DNA from 3 places in the Dethiobacter alkaliphilus AHT 1 genome. Region 3 is predicted to be linked to each of the others. Evidence: riboswitches for the same ligand, from Rfam matches in the RefSeq annotation. Region 3 holds a riboswitch; each other region holds the start of a gene.
What was found. Region 3 has a riboswitch for cyclic di-GMP ahead of DEALDRAFT_RS15700 (diguanylate cyclase). Riboswitches for the same ligand answer to the same signal wherever they lie in the genome.
Positions count from the first base shown of each region.

Region 1 (4,192 bases), on a different contig from region 3:
GAAACTTCCAGCCGCAACAGTGAAGTTATACATGCGGGCATTTATTATCCCCAAAACAGCTTAAAGGCTCGTCTCTGTGTTGAGGGCAAAGAGCTTTTATATGATTTTTGCCGGAAGCATGGAGTTCCTCATAACCGTTTGGGTAAGTTGGTAATTGCCATCAAGGATGAGGATCTACCCTATTTGCACACTTTGCAGGAGAATGCCCGGGCCAACGGGGTAGAAGATCTATGTTTCCTAAGTGAGAGTGAAGTTAAAAATATCGAGCCCCATATTGCCTGCAAAGGAGCACTTCTTTCCCCGTCTACCGGTATCATTGATACTCACAGCTTAATGAAGAAGCTTGAGTGGCAGGCTCTTCAGGGTGGCACAATGGCAGTCTACGGTCACAATGTGAAAGGCGTGTCGCCGCAGGGGGACTGTTATGTTGTAGAGTTTACTAATCCTGATGGAAGCAGTGGTGCTGTCAAGTGTTCCTGGCTTATTAATTGTGCCGGCCTTAACTCGGACTACATCGCTACTTTACTGGGTATTGACGTAGAAAAAGAAGGCTATAAAATACATCCTTGTAAAGGAGAATACTTTACCATCCGCTCCGGTAAGGGATTGGTTACAAATCATTTGATCTACCCACCACCTGATAAAAAACTTAAGAGTTTGGGAATTCACCTTACCAGAAATCTTGATGGAGGTGTAAGGTTGGGTCCCAGTGCTTTTTATGTGGATGAAATTGATTATTCGGTTGACGAAAATAACGTTGGCGATTTTTATGATGCAGTTAAAGACTATTTGCCCTTTTTAAACATAGAGGATCTGGAGCCTGATATGGCGGGGATAAGGCCGAAGTTGCAGGGTCCTGGAGATCCTTTCCGCGATTTTATTATTCGCCACGAAAACAAGCGCGGCCTCAGAGGGGTTATTAACCTGGTTGGCATAGACTCCCCAGGGCTTACCTGCTGTTTGAGTATCGCGCGAATGGTAGTTAATCTAATAAGTTTTTAACCGGTGCCAAACAGTTTGGCAACCAGGAAAAAACAATGTCAAAAACACTTGTAATTTGCAGGAAAAAGAAGTTATTAAGTTTTTATTTGCTATAGACATCTAGCCACACATCATGATATAAAATAAGTAGAACATGCTTGTTAAAAAAATAACAATCACAGAGGGAGGTGTTTGTATAATTGTCTTCGTTAATTATTTTAGGGGTGATTTAATCTTGATAGTGGGGTTATAAAAAACAATGTCCATATGAAAAATACGATATAATAAATGGCTAATCCCCTAAAGGAGATTAAACTTCTGTATATGGGGGTGGGTTTCGATGTTTATTGGGACATTCAAAAAGGTGTTCTTTGAGAGATCGGAATCAGAATCACAACAGTTAAATATTGAGTATTTTAAGGCAGACTTATCTTTTATCCCAAATGAGATTATTACTAAGGGTCTTCGTTCATATCATAATAAAACCCTGATTAACCACTGCTCTTGTGCAAATAGGAAAACACCTGATTACACAGGCAAGATAGACGGGTATCGGCAAGCTGTTACAGACTATTATGAATTCTGCAATGAACTAAGAAATTTTGCTCTGTTGCAGTACGAAAATAATAAAGTTGATCTGGCACGTAAATGTTATTTGTATTTAATAGAGATAAGTCATGACAAAGCAGAGACTAAACATTTAATTCGAAGCTACGAAATACTCTTCTCACGACATCTTTTACATTCAGACGTTTGTAAAAACTAGACTCATAAACATTGATACAGCAGATAAACGGTAAGCTGATAAAGTAACACAGAAAACTAGTAACCACAGTGGTTTAAGCACTGTGGTTTTTATTTTTTGCTGGTTCATTGGCCAGCTGATTCAGCCCTAAGGCTGAAGGCTTAATTTGTGCTCTTTTTATATGTGAAAATAAGTCTTGAGATATATTGTCCAAATATGGAAGAGGAATTATACTTTAACAAGGTATATATGCCCTACTTTACAGATAGAAATTTTTGATATCACACTGGATAATGGCAAACCTGTTGAAAAGCAGGGACGCAAAGCTAAGGGTCTACGGCACATTTTGTGTCATGACAGCCTGGTTATCGAAAGTGTATTTTTTTTATGGGGCTAATTAATAAGCGGGGGTGATGGGTTACGGAAGTGATGCTGACAGCTGTGTTGTGAAACAAACTATAGCATACTAGGGGGAGCATATGGCTAATTTGAATTTTTCACTTAATAACGTTACTAAGGGTAGAGCCGGTCTCCAATTGAAGTTAACCATCAGTATAATTGTTTTAACTTCTCTTATTTCAGTAGGACAGGGATTTGTTTTAAGCAATATAGAAGCATTTGACTTTCCGGAACGGATTATACAATTAGTATCAATTGCAGCGTCTGTCATTTTCAGTGCGTTTGGAGCTTATTTAATAATCCGCCTGTTTATTAAAAAACCTATTGATTCTTTAAAAACCTTTGCGCAAGATTTGGCCCAAAACGACTTTAGTAAAAAGGTCGAGATTAAGACGGGGGATGAGTTTGAGCTGTTAGGTGCTGTTTTTAATGAAAGCGCCGGCTTTGTAAGTTCGTTAATTAAAGAGATAAACTCACTAACTGATAAAGTCAATGAATCTACCATGTCCCTTGCATCTTCTGCAGAGGAAATCAATGCTTCTTTTGAAGAAGTAGCGGCCTTATCCAATGATTTCGCAAATAATGCCACTGATGTCAGTGAAAACGCCAAGGCGATGAACGAGGCCGGAGGCAATATCGCAAAACGCTCTAAAGAAAGTGATAAAACGCTAAACGACGCAGAAGCACAAATGCAGACCATATCTGATAAGGTAAAAGATCTTAAGAGTTCGGTAACTTCTTTGGATGGTAATGCTCAAAACATCAGCGGTATTACCGAAACCATTAAAAATATCGCCGAACAAACAAACCTGCTCTCCTTAAATGCTGCCATAGAGGCAGCCAGGGCAGGAGAGCACGGCAGAGGTTTTGGAGTTGTTGCCGAAGAAATACGTAAATTAGCCGACCAGTCTTCCAAGTCTGCTTTTGAAATAGAAAGTTTAATCAACGATGTGCAGCTTGAAACAAAGGATGTTGTAAAAACCATAGATGAGAGTGTTGTAGAAGTTGACAGTGGTCTCGAATCAATAAATTCTATGGGATCTGATCTAAAGCTGATAATTAAAAACATTGAGGAAATAGTCGCTCAGATTGAAGAAGTAAGTAATGCGTCTGAACAAATCGGAGTGGGCAGTCAGGAAGTATCTGCAGCTGTTGAGGAACAGACTGCAACAATGCAGGAAGTGGCCACAGCCACAACAGAACTGCAAAACATGGTCAATAAACTGACAAGTATGATATCTGGCTTTAATATTAGCAAAATACATATAGTTGCGCAATGAAAAACCGATTAGAGGCGTGTAATCGGTTTTTTTAATGAAATTATTTTTATTGTTGCCGTTTTTGTTGGAAGATAGCTGTATGGTTAAGAGGTTATGCTGATATTTAAATTTAGATATGCTTTTTTCAGGATAGCAAACAGCCAGATTAAAAAGATTGCCAGGAGTGGGTATTGTAAAAATGTAAAGGGGTAGGGGAGCATTGGCAAAGTTAGAATGGACCAGACAATCCAGCCGGTAAAAACAGATAGAAGGGCAAGAAAAATCAGTCCGGGTTTGGTATTTATTGTATGGACCTTTTTTGAAAGCAAATAAACAGTTAAAGTAAGAATTGGGAGCAAAAGCCAGAGATTTCCCCTGGTTGAATAAGGTCCGAGCCACATGTTTGCAGTATTAATAAAGGAGATGTGTAAGTCTTCTGCGGGTAGTTGGGAGAATGTAGCCGACCATGTTCTGGAGCCGGTTTTCTCCAGAGGCAGTGAACTTGCTAACCGATAGCTGGCCGAGGGCAGGGTGACATTTATCTGCAAATTGTTAAAGGATTGCCAATAGGAGGCTGGTTGGAGCAGGTAAGTTAAGTGATGCGTACCATGGGGAAAACGGGTTTCATCATAGCCCAGTGGATTTTGATAACGAACCTCCAGTAAATGCGTGCCCGGTTGTAATTCCAGTTCGAAGGGGACTCCTGTTATTGATTGTTGATAGCCGCGGTAGTCCTCCGGTTTTTGGTATTGCTCCGACGTGAAGGGATCGTACCAGATGAATTGGGCATCATCTGTAAACGATGGGT
Region 1 is NZ_ACJM01000010.1:91,186-95,377, reverse strand. Features, by position in the region: gene DEALDRAFT_RS10405 (NAD(P)/FAD-dependent oxidoreductase) at 1-1,002, shown strand, start outside; cyclic di-GMP riboswitch class I at 2,012-2,099, shown strand; gene DEALDRAFT_RS10395 (methyl-accepting chemotaxis protein) at 2,206-3,405, shown strand; gene DEALDRAFT_RS10390 (hypothetical protein) at 3,489-4,192, opposite strand, start outside.
Region 1: it holds a riboswitch for cyclic di-GMP, as region 3 does, so the genes downstream of both, DEALDRAFT_RS10395 (methyl-accepting chemotaxis protein) here and DEALDRAFT_RS15700 (diguanylate cyclase) in region 3, are expected to answer to the same signal.

Region 2 (4,192 bases), on a different contig from region 3:
GGCTTTGCCTTTTTTGTGGCCCAGGGGAACCGCAGTGGGGGTGGGGTGGCCATAGGTTCCGGTATTACCGGCATCTAAAAGTTCCATGGCTCTGAAGTTCATTTCACCGCACTTAAGAATCAGGCCCAGCCAATCATTTGCTTCCAGGTCGTTACGGGTCAGGGCAGCCATGGCTTCCTGAATGAACGCATATACCTTCTCATCAGTCTGATTCAGAATGGCAGCATGGTCCGCATAGGCAGCCACACCCTTAACCCCATAAAGGAGGATTTGCTGCATAGACTGAATATCGGCATCCGTTTCTTTATCAGAATCCAGGCTCACTTGTTTGCCTTGTTCAGTCAAGCCGGCAACATCAGAGGCCGGTTGGAAGTTAGCAGAATTGTGATCAAAGCTGACACCAACTCTTTCTTTCAGCTTATCCCGCATGGCAACTGCCTCATTGATGTAATTTTGGAAACGGGCGGGATCGAAATCCACGTTGGTAAGGGTGGTGAAGATGGCCTTGACTGTGAACCGGTCCACCTCAGGATCTGTAATCCCTTTTTTGCGGCCCTCAACGGCATAGAGTGACAGACCCATAACTGCATGAACCAAAAGATCCTGCAGCGCCGATACTTCCGGGTCCTTGCCGCACACGCCGTGAGTAGTACAGGCAATCCCCTTTGCCGTCTGTTCACACTGGTTACAATACATACTCATTTAATCAACCTCCTTGAATTTTGTGACTGGATTGGTTTTATTTTATAGGATAGCAAATCACAATAATGTGATGTACGTCACCTTTTTCAATTTTATTTTCTCCATTACACCTACAATGTTACTATAGGAATGAAAGGAATGAATTAACAAATGCTTTCACAAAACTTAAGACTTAAAAAAGAGCCAGGCAAAATGCCCGGCTAGTTACCATAGTTTTCTTCAAGATATTCTACTACAAGATCGTATTCATCATCGTCAAGCAGGCCAGGACGCTTATCCACCATCCGGTCCACAGTCGCTGGCCAGTTACCCCGTTCTCGGTAAACCTGGTCAAGGCCATGACACTGGCTGCAGCGTTCTTCTACCAACTCAGCTCCGGTTAATGCCGGCAATACCTCATTGTTATTATCGCCGTCAGTATAATCCTCGTTATTTTCTCCATTTACATATTCTTCATTATTGTCTTCATTAGAGTAATTCCCGGTATTATCCCCACAACCTATAGCAAAAACCGTTACCAGAGCCAGAAGCAGAAATAAAACAAAAGATTTTTTGCTAAACACAGTTAACCACCTCGATTACTTTTTTTGTTAGTTCTTATCTTACTATAGAAACACCGGGTTTAAATTAACAAATGGTTTCAGTTCGCTGGAAGCAAAAAAAACCAGGCTGTTATGCCTGGCTAGCTGCTGAAATTCTCTTCAAGATATTCTATAACTTGCTGATACTCTTCATCTCGTCCCCGTTGTCATCTTCCCCGGCCGGAGGTTGTTCCGTATTATCACCGCAACCTACGGCAACGGCCGCAATTAAAGCAAGAAGCACCTGTAATTCACCTCCAGCTACGCTATAATTCGGCAATTTGTCGCAAAATCATTCCGGTATTATGGTAATTTTTTTGACTCTTGTAGTTTAACTTAGGGTAAAAAAGAAAAAAAAATAAAAAAACTTTAGTTTTTTTTGGAAATAAGCAGGAAATTAGATAAGAGTGTAGAAAAGGGGAGTACGGGATCTATAAAACCCGGTGTGGGAACCGGAAAAAATTTAAAAAGCGGAATGGGGTCTCCTATCCGACAAAGGCAAACCTGCTGAAAGGCAGGGACGCAAAGCCATGGGTCTAAGGGCACACGCCTACGATCGCCAGGTTGCCGAAGAGCGGAGTTTTTGTATTTCTAAAAAACTTTAGCTACGGCTGAAGTTTTTTTTATTCGGCAGGTCGAGGGCCCCTCCGGAAACGGGGGTAAAGGAAATGAAAAAAGGTTTTTCCAAGTTTTTAGTGTACGTAGCAGTGGTGTTCTTGTTTGCCAGCAGCTCTTTTGCCATGCATCAACTCTCACCGTTTGGCGGTGAGCGGGAACCTGAGGCGGTATTAGCCAGTGCAGACGAATCGTACAAGCCTGAGGAGCAGGCAGCACCAGTACCAACGGCACCAACTGCGGCAACCGAACTGCCACCATCACAGCAAATAACAACAGATGACATAGAGGAAGAAGAGCAGAAAGAAGAAGATCAGGAAGTACAGGAAGAGCAGCAAGACGAAGCCACCGAAGAAAACAAACCTGCAGAACGAAGCGCAACGGCTTCTGCCAATACAGAAAACAGCTCCAGGAACAATACAAGTTCTCAGCAGAGCAACACAACAACCATCGCCGAAAGAAGAGATGACAAGCCTGAAGCCAAAGAGGAGCCCGTTGAGGTTGAAGTTGTAGAGGAAGTAGCACCAACTCGAGCCAATCCATACCGTACCTGGTCATCACGTGACCATCGGTATATGATGCAGGTGGATGTTAAAAACACCAGTGATAAGGAAGCTAAAGATGTTCGTGTTGAGGTGCCGCTAGTCAGTTCCAGTTCTTTGTATCAATCACGCAGAAATGAGAGTTTTTCCATAGAACCTGAAATTGAAACCGTGTCAGGGACAAGGGTTGCAGTGTTTTCACTGGGCACGCTAGAACCCGGTGAAGAAATTATTATAGAAATTAAGACTCAGGTACGGAGTTCAAACATTGAGTTTTTTGCAGACTATATTCCTACAAACAGCAACAAAAGTTCTTCATATCTGGGTTCTTCCACCGGAATAGAAAGTACAAATTCAGAAATAGTAAATTTATCTAACCAGATAACACAAGGTCTTTCAACGGATTGGGAAAAAGCACAAGCTATTACCCGCTGGGTAGCTAACAACATCTCCTATAATGCCTCAGCAGACAACCGTAATAGTGGCGCACTCAGGGCACTTCAGACCCGTAGTGGGGTCTGTGAGGATTATGCAATGCTATCGGTTGCACTAGCTAGAGCGGCAAACATTCCTGCAAGAGTCGTATACGGGTATGCGGATAGAGGTGGCAGGTGGCCTTCAAGTGGAAGCTATTCTTTGGTCGGTTACAGGCATGCCTGGGTTGAATACAGTCTGGAAGGTCGGGGATGGGTACCTGCAGAGCCCACACGATCGACCTCTAATCTCTACTTTGGCAAACTGCCACATAACGGTTATATCATCCAGAATTATAACAACATGAATCTTAAATTTAACCAAAGCAGTAAAATATCTATTAGTTGGACCCATTCCCTTTATTAAATCTTTATGCAAGCATCTATCATTGGGGATTTATATCTATGCGGAACCCCTATCACCCCCCAAGTGATAGATCCCAATAAGAGAGCCGGACATTTATGTCCGGCTCTCCCCCTTTTTCATTGTATTTCACGAGTTTCCTGCTGAACCTCAATCACCTCAACCAGATCTGCCTTAACAATTAAGCGTCTGCTGTTGGTGGTCATCAGGCAGGTGGTTAAAGTCAGCTCGGCATTGCCGTTAGATTCAATTACATCCCAGTCACGGTTATGTGTAATGAATTGTTTGCGAACGCTGTAGTGATAGCGGTTTGGTCCCAGTGTCAGTATAATTTCATCGCCCGGCTCCAACCTGTCAATCTTCAAAAACCATCCTGCATAACCTGTCCGATGGCCTGCAATCGATACGTTGCCGTATTCAGGGTGTGTGCTTTGAGGATAAAAACCAACTCCACGTCTGAGGTCTTCCTGAGAAACTCCTTGGACAACCACCACATCCAAATCAATATTGGGAATTTCAAGTACACCATTAAATTGTGGGAGTTTGGTAGGGTCTACTTCCATTTCTTCCTGCAGAACGACTGGGTCAATAGATTTGACAGGTTCATATTCGGGAGCTTCACCGACCATAGCTGCCCGTTCTGCGCTTTGATAATAGATTCCCACAGCATATCTGTAGATGGGGGTGGCTACAAGTGCCAAGCCACTGAAGATAAGGAGGACGCTAAAGATGTTAATAGCTCGTTTCATGAAGCCACCTCATTTAAAGATTATATTTCCATTATAATACAACTAGCCTGGGAAAAAAAGAAACCCCGTCGGGGTTTCTTTTTAATTGTTATTTACGCTTGCGTCGACGGAGTACCAAGCCACCTGTAGTCATTGCGGTTCCCAGTCCCAGCATCAGGAAGTCGGT
Region 2 is NZ_ACJM01000004.1:63,711-67,902, reverse strand. Features, by position in the region: gene hcp (hydroxylamine reductase) at 1-696, opposite strand, end outside; gene DEALDRAFT_RS04745 (c-type cytochrome) at 903-1,265, opposite strand; gene DEALDRAFT_RS17530 (Vmc-like lipoprotein signal peptide domain-containing protein) at 1,414-1,527, opposite strand; cyclic di-GMP riboswitch class I at 1,771-1,855, shown strand; gene DEALDRAFT_RS04740 (transglutaminase-like domain-containing protein) at 1,952-3,280, shown strand; gene DEALDRAFT_RS15865 (class E sortase) at 3,397-4,026, opposite strand; gene DEALDRAFT_RS04730 (LPXTG cell wall anchor domain-containing protein) at 4,115-4,192, opposite strand, start outside.
Region 2: it holds a riboswitch for cyclic di-GMP, as region 3 does, so the genes downstream of both, DEALDRAFT_RS04740 (transglutaminase-like domain-containing protein) here and DEALDRAFT_RS15700 (diguanylate cyclase) in region 3, are expected to answer to the same signal.

Region 3 (4,192 bases):
CAGGCTGCATTTCCTCCCGATGCTTTTAATGTTCGCTAGCCGCTCCAATTACAAAAGGCTGTTCGTAGCGTCATAAAAATGAGCACCAATTAATGGTGCTCATTTCATTGAGGAATCGGGTGCCGGGCTGTATTTAGCTATCAGCGCCGGGTTTTGGTCACCCAGATAGGGGTGGGTAGCGCGAAGGTTGTGTAATGCTTCTAAATCCAGGGTGGCGGTGACCAACTCCTGGCTGTCGAAGGTTTTAGCTTCCGCCAGGGTGCCGTCTTGGTTTGGCGTGAGCTCCAGTGGGGCAAAGATGCCGGCTTTACCGGTGAGGGTATGGCCCAACACTTGTCCTACCAGAGCACTTTTTATGCCGTAAACCATGCTTTCCTGGACGCGGGGCCAGATGCCGCGCAAAGCCAGCCAGTAGTTGTACTCTTCGGCATTGGCGATGGGCACCATGACAATTTCAGCGCCCTGTCTTTCCAGGATGCGAAAGGTTTCAAAATAGGTGGCGTCCATACAGACAGGCATGGCCAGTTTACCAAGGGGCGTGTCAAAGACATTGAAGGCGTCGCCGGCGGAGAATCCCCAGGCGTGCTCCATGGGCATCAGATGGACTTTGTCCTGATGGCCCAGGATTTGGCCGTCCGGTCCATAAAGGAAGGCCCGGTTAACCACTCTGTCTTCCACAGGATAGGGCATGCTGCCGGACATTATATAGAGACCAAAGGTTGATGCCAGTTTAGAGAAGGTAAAGTGGGCTACCCGGTTAAAAAACGGGCCGGCAAAACGGAACAGGTCGGCAACAGAGACTTCCTGGTTGTCGGTTGCTGTTCCTTCGGCCAGCTTTTCGATACCGGGAATGTAGCCTAGCAGTGGAAAAGTGCTGTATTCAGGAAAGGCTAACAGACGCACGCCCTGTCGGGCGGCTTTGTTTGTAATGCGGCACATTTCATCCATATACTCCCCGGCGTTATCTGTCAGTTTTACTTCAAGCTGTACTGCGCCCACCGGAATTTTCTTTCGGTCCGGTTTCTCGTCAGTCCGCCGCCAGCGCACTTTTTTACTGCGCCAGTGGCGCTCCAATAGTGCAGGGCGGGTGCGCCAGGCCAGATATTTATGTAAAAGGTATTCCCTAATCTTCAATGTTTACACCTCCCGGACAGGCCAGGGGCCTGTAAGCTGCCGGGTTTTGCAACTTTAGCAGCGGGTACTTGCTGATTACTTTTTGCCGGGTGTTAGCTTCCAGCACGGCATGGGCCAGGCCGGTAGCGGACTCTTTGGCCAGGATACCGGTAAACCCCTCCGTCATTTCACAGGGCGCATGGATCTGGCTTGCGGCAGCAAAATCTTCACCGGCAATCATGCTGTTTAGCTGGCTTTCCACGCAGAAAAACTGATTCTGCTGAACCTGCTGCCACATGGCAGCCAGCTGCCGCCAGCGGTTGTCCCCGGCGGGCATGGCACCAGGGTGACAGACCAGGTCTGCGCCCTTTAGGGCCAGGATACGGCCTGTTTCCGGGTACCAGGCATCGGTGCCGATGATGATGCCCACGGTATAGTTTCCTGCTTTAAAAACATGCAGATCGTCACCGCGGGACAGGCCCCACCGTTGTTCGCGGCGGGAGAGAAAGGCCTGGTGCTGCCGGCCTATGATTTCACCCTGTGGTGAAATAAGGCAGGACTGGTGGTAGGTGCGGCTATTACTGCGAACAAACGTGGTGCCTGGTACCAGCCAAACATTAAGATCCCGGGCGATGGTTTGGTGCAATGCTGTTATGTCGTCGTGCCACGATTGCGGGAGGTCAATAAACTTGCGGGCTGCTTCGTCCAAACCGTACACGTCTGCCAGTTCCCCGAACAGATAAGCCAGGTACAGTGCGGTAAAGGAAGGCAAAACAATCAGTGTTTCCCGATTTTCTGTGGATGGGATGGTTTGCAGCAAATACTCCCGGTAGGCTCCCGGGGTTGTAAAATCACTGTCAGTAAAGCTTAGTGCCATTACATGCATTGCCATCACCTCTTTGGGAGGAAATTCCCCGGACAGCCTTGTTTTCCCTGCTACAGCAGGGAAAATATCTTAATGTGGACATCATTAATGTTTTGTTAAGATACATGGGTTGACAGTATGGCCAACCTGTTATACGTTGAACAGAATAGAATAGATAGAAGAAAAAGCTGTTACTAATTGCACCAGTATAAAAGGCAAATCCGTTGAAAAGCGGGGACGCAAAGCTATGGGTCTAAGGCGGAATGCCGCTATGACAGCCGGTTGCCAAAGGTGTTTTTGCTTGTTTACGCTTTAAAGCAACACCGGTTTACGTCAGAGATTTCGGGGGGCGCTTATGAAACTGCGGAGATTGTTGTTCAATGATGGGCAGACAAGTATTAAAGGCAAATTGTATCGGCCTATTTTATTATTATTAATCTTTTTTGGGGTAATCTTTATTTCCGTGATTAATATTAATATGAAACGGGTGGCAAATCAGGAGGCGTACCGGCTTAGTCAGGTGCTGGCCTCACAGAACCTGGCGGTTCACACGTTTATTAACCAGGAACAAAAGCCTTCTTTCTTTGATGCCTCGGATCTGGGAGAGGATGATTTTATCCCTGAGCTGATGTCGTCCACTTATATGATTCGTCAGATAAATGAGCATCTGGATCCGCTTGTCCCTGTTAATTACTACTATAAAGAGGTGGCGGTTAATGCCCGCAGCCCGCAAAATGAAGCATATGACTACGAAGTTGAAGCGCTAAGACGTTTTAATAGCGGCGAAATAGATGAAATCAGGGAAGTTATGGACTGGAATGACAAAACATACTTTGTTTATATGCAGCCCGGTGAATATATGGAGGAAGGCTGTATACAGTGTCACGGCACTGCGGAGCAGGCCCCTGCGGGGCTTGTAGATTATTACGGACCGGAGCGCTCCTTTGGGCGAGAACCGGGAGAGTTGGTTTCAGCGCTCTCTATTCGGATACCACTGGAGGAGGCCTATGCCGGGGCTAATCGGACCAGTTTGATTTTATCTGCCACCTACGGCTTAATGCTCCTGTTGCTTTTTGGCAGCTCTTCTTCTGTGATGTCCAGAGTGGTTGTGCAACCAATAACTTCTTTGGATACCCGGCTCAGAGATACTTTGACACGTTTTAACGGTAAAGCCGCAGATGTGGTCTTGGATGGCGACGAAATAGAAAATGTCAGCTCGGCATTTGATTTTCTGGAAGAAAGATTGTCTGAAGCCTATGATAATTTAGAACAGCATGCCAAGAGCCTGGAAGTAAAGGTGGAGGAACGCACCCGTGACTTAAATCGTGTCAATGCTCAACTGGTACTGGCCAATCAAAATGACTGGCTGCTGGGAGTCTTGAACCGGGGAGCTTTTGATATGCGCGCAAAATCAGAGTTTGACCGCATGCGAAGAGAAAAAGGGCCTATCAGCTTTGTGATGATGGACTTGGACCGCTTTAAAAGCTATAACGATATGTATGGCCGTGAGGCCGGGGATAAGACGCTAAAACGTGTGGTGGAAATTATTCAGCAAAATATCAGGGCTTATGATGTCTGTGGCCGCTACGCAGGGGAAGAATTTGTAATCTGCCTGCCCAACACCTCCAGACAAGAGGCCAATGAGATTGCTTCCCGTATTGTAACCGGTATTTACGGAGCTGAAATATACCACCGGCAAAACGAGCCTTTCGGCCGGGTTACTGTCTCCGCAGGCGTGGCCGGTGTGGAAAATGCCAAAGACACCTATTTTGAAAGGTTAATTAAAGAAGCCGACGACAATATGTATAAAGCAAAAGAAGTGCGTAATACGTATTATCCGCAGTAAGAAAGGCGCGCTTATTCGGTTCCCTCAACGCGTGCGATTCAATACTGCATATCGCCATAACTGTGCAGTTGCAAAATGTATAATTGCTTACAAAAAAAAGTGCGACAGGGACGTTCCCTGTCGCATTGCAATTTGGGAGTATTTAAGTGATCCTATGGCAAGCTACCTTTACATCACACAGTCAGCGGTTGCCATAGCTGAAACACCTTGATCCATTGTTTGCGCACACTCGGCGATGTGCTCGCCGCCGTGCATCCTTGCCATTTGTGCTACATGATTTGAAGAGTTGGCAAAGGCCGAGCCGCTAAACATAAGTAACGTCAGCGCCATCAGTGAAACAACAAAGAATTTTTTCATGCTCACTACCT
Region 3 is NZ_ACJM01000001.1:100,035-104,226, forward strand. Features, by position in the region: gene DEALDRAFT_RS00515 (MFS transporter) at 1-39, shown strand, start outside; gene DEALDRAFT_RS00520 (carbon-nitrogen hydrolase family protein) at 100-1,134, opposite strand; gene DEALDRAFT_RS00525 (carbon-nitrogen hydrolase family protein) at 1,124-1,999, opposite strand; cyclic di-GMP riboswitch class I at 2,183-2,268, shown strand; gene DEALDRAFT_RS15700 (diguanylate cyclase) at 2,334-3,824, shown strand; gene DEALDRAFT_RS00535 (hypothetical protein) at 3,993-4,181, opposite strand.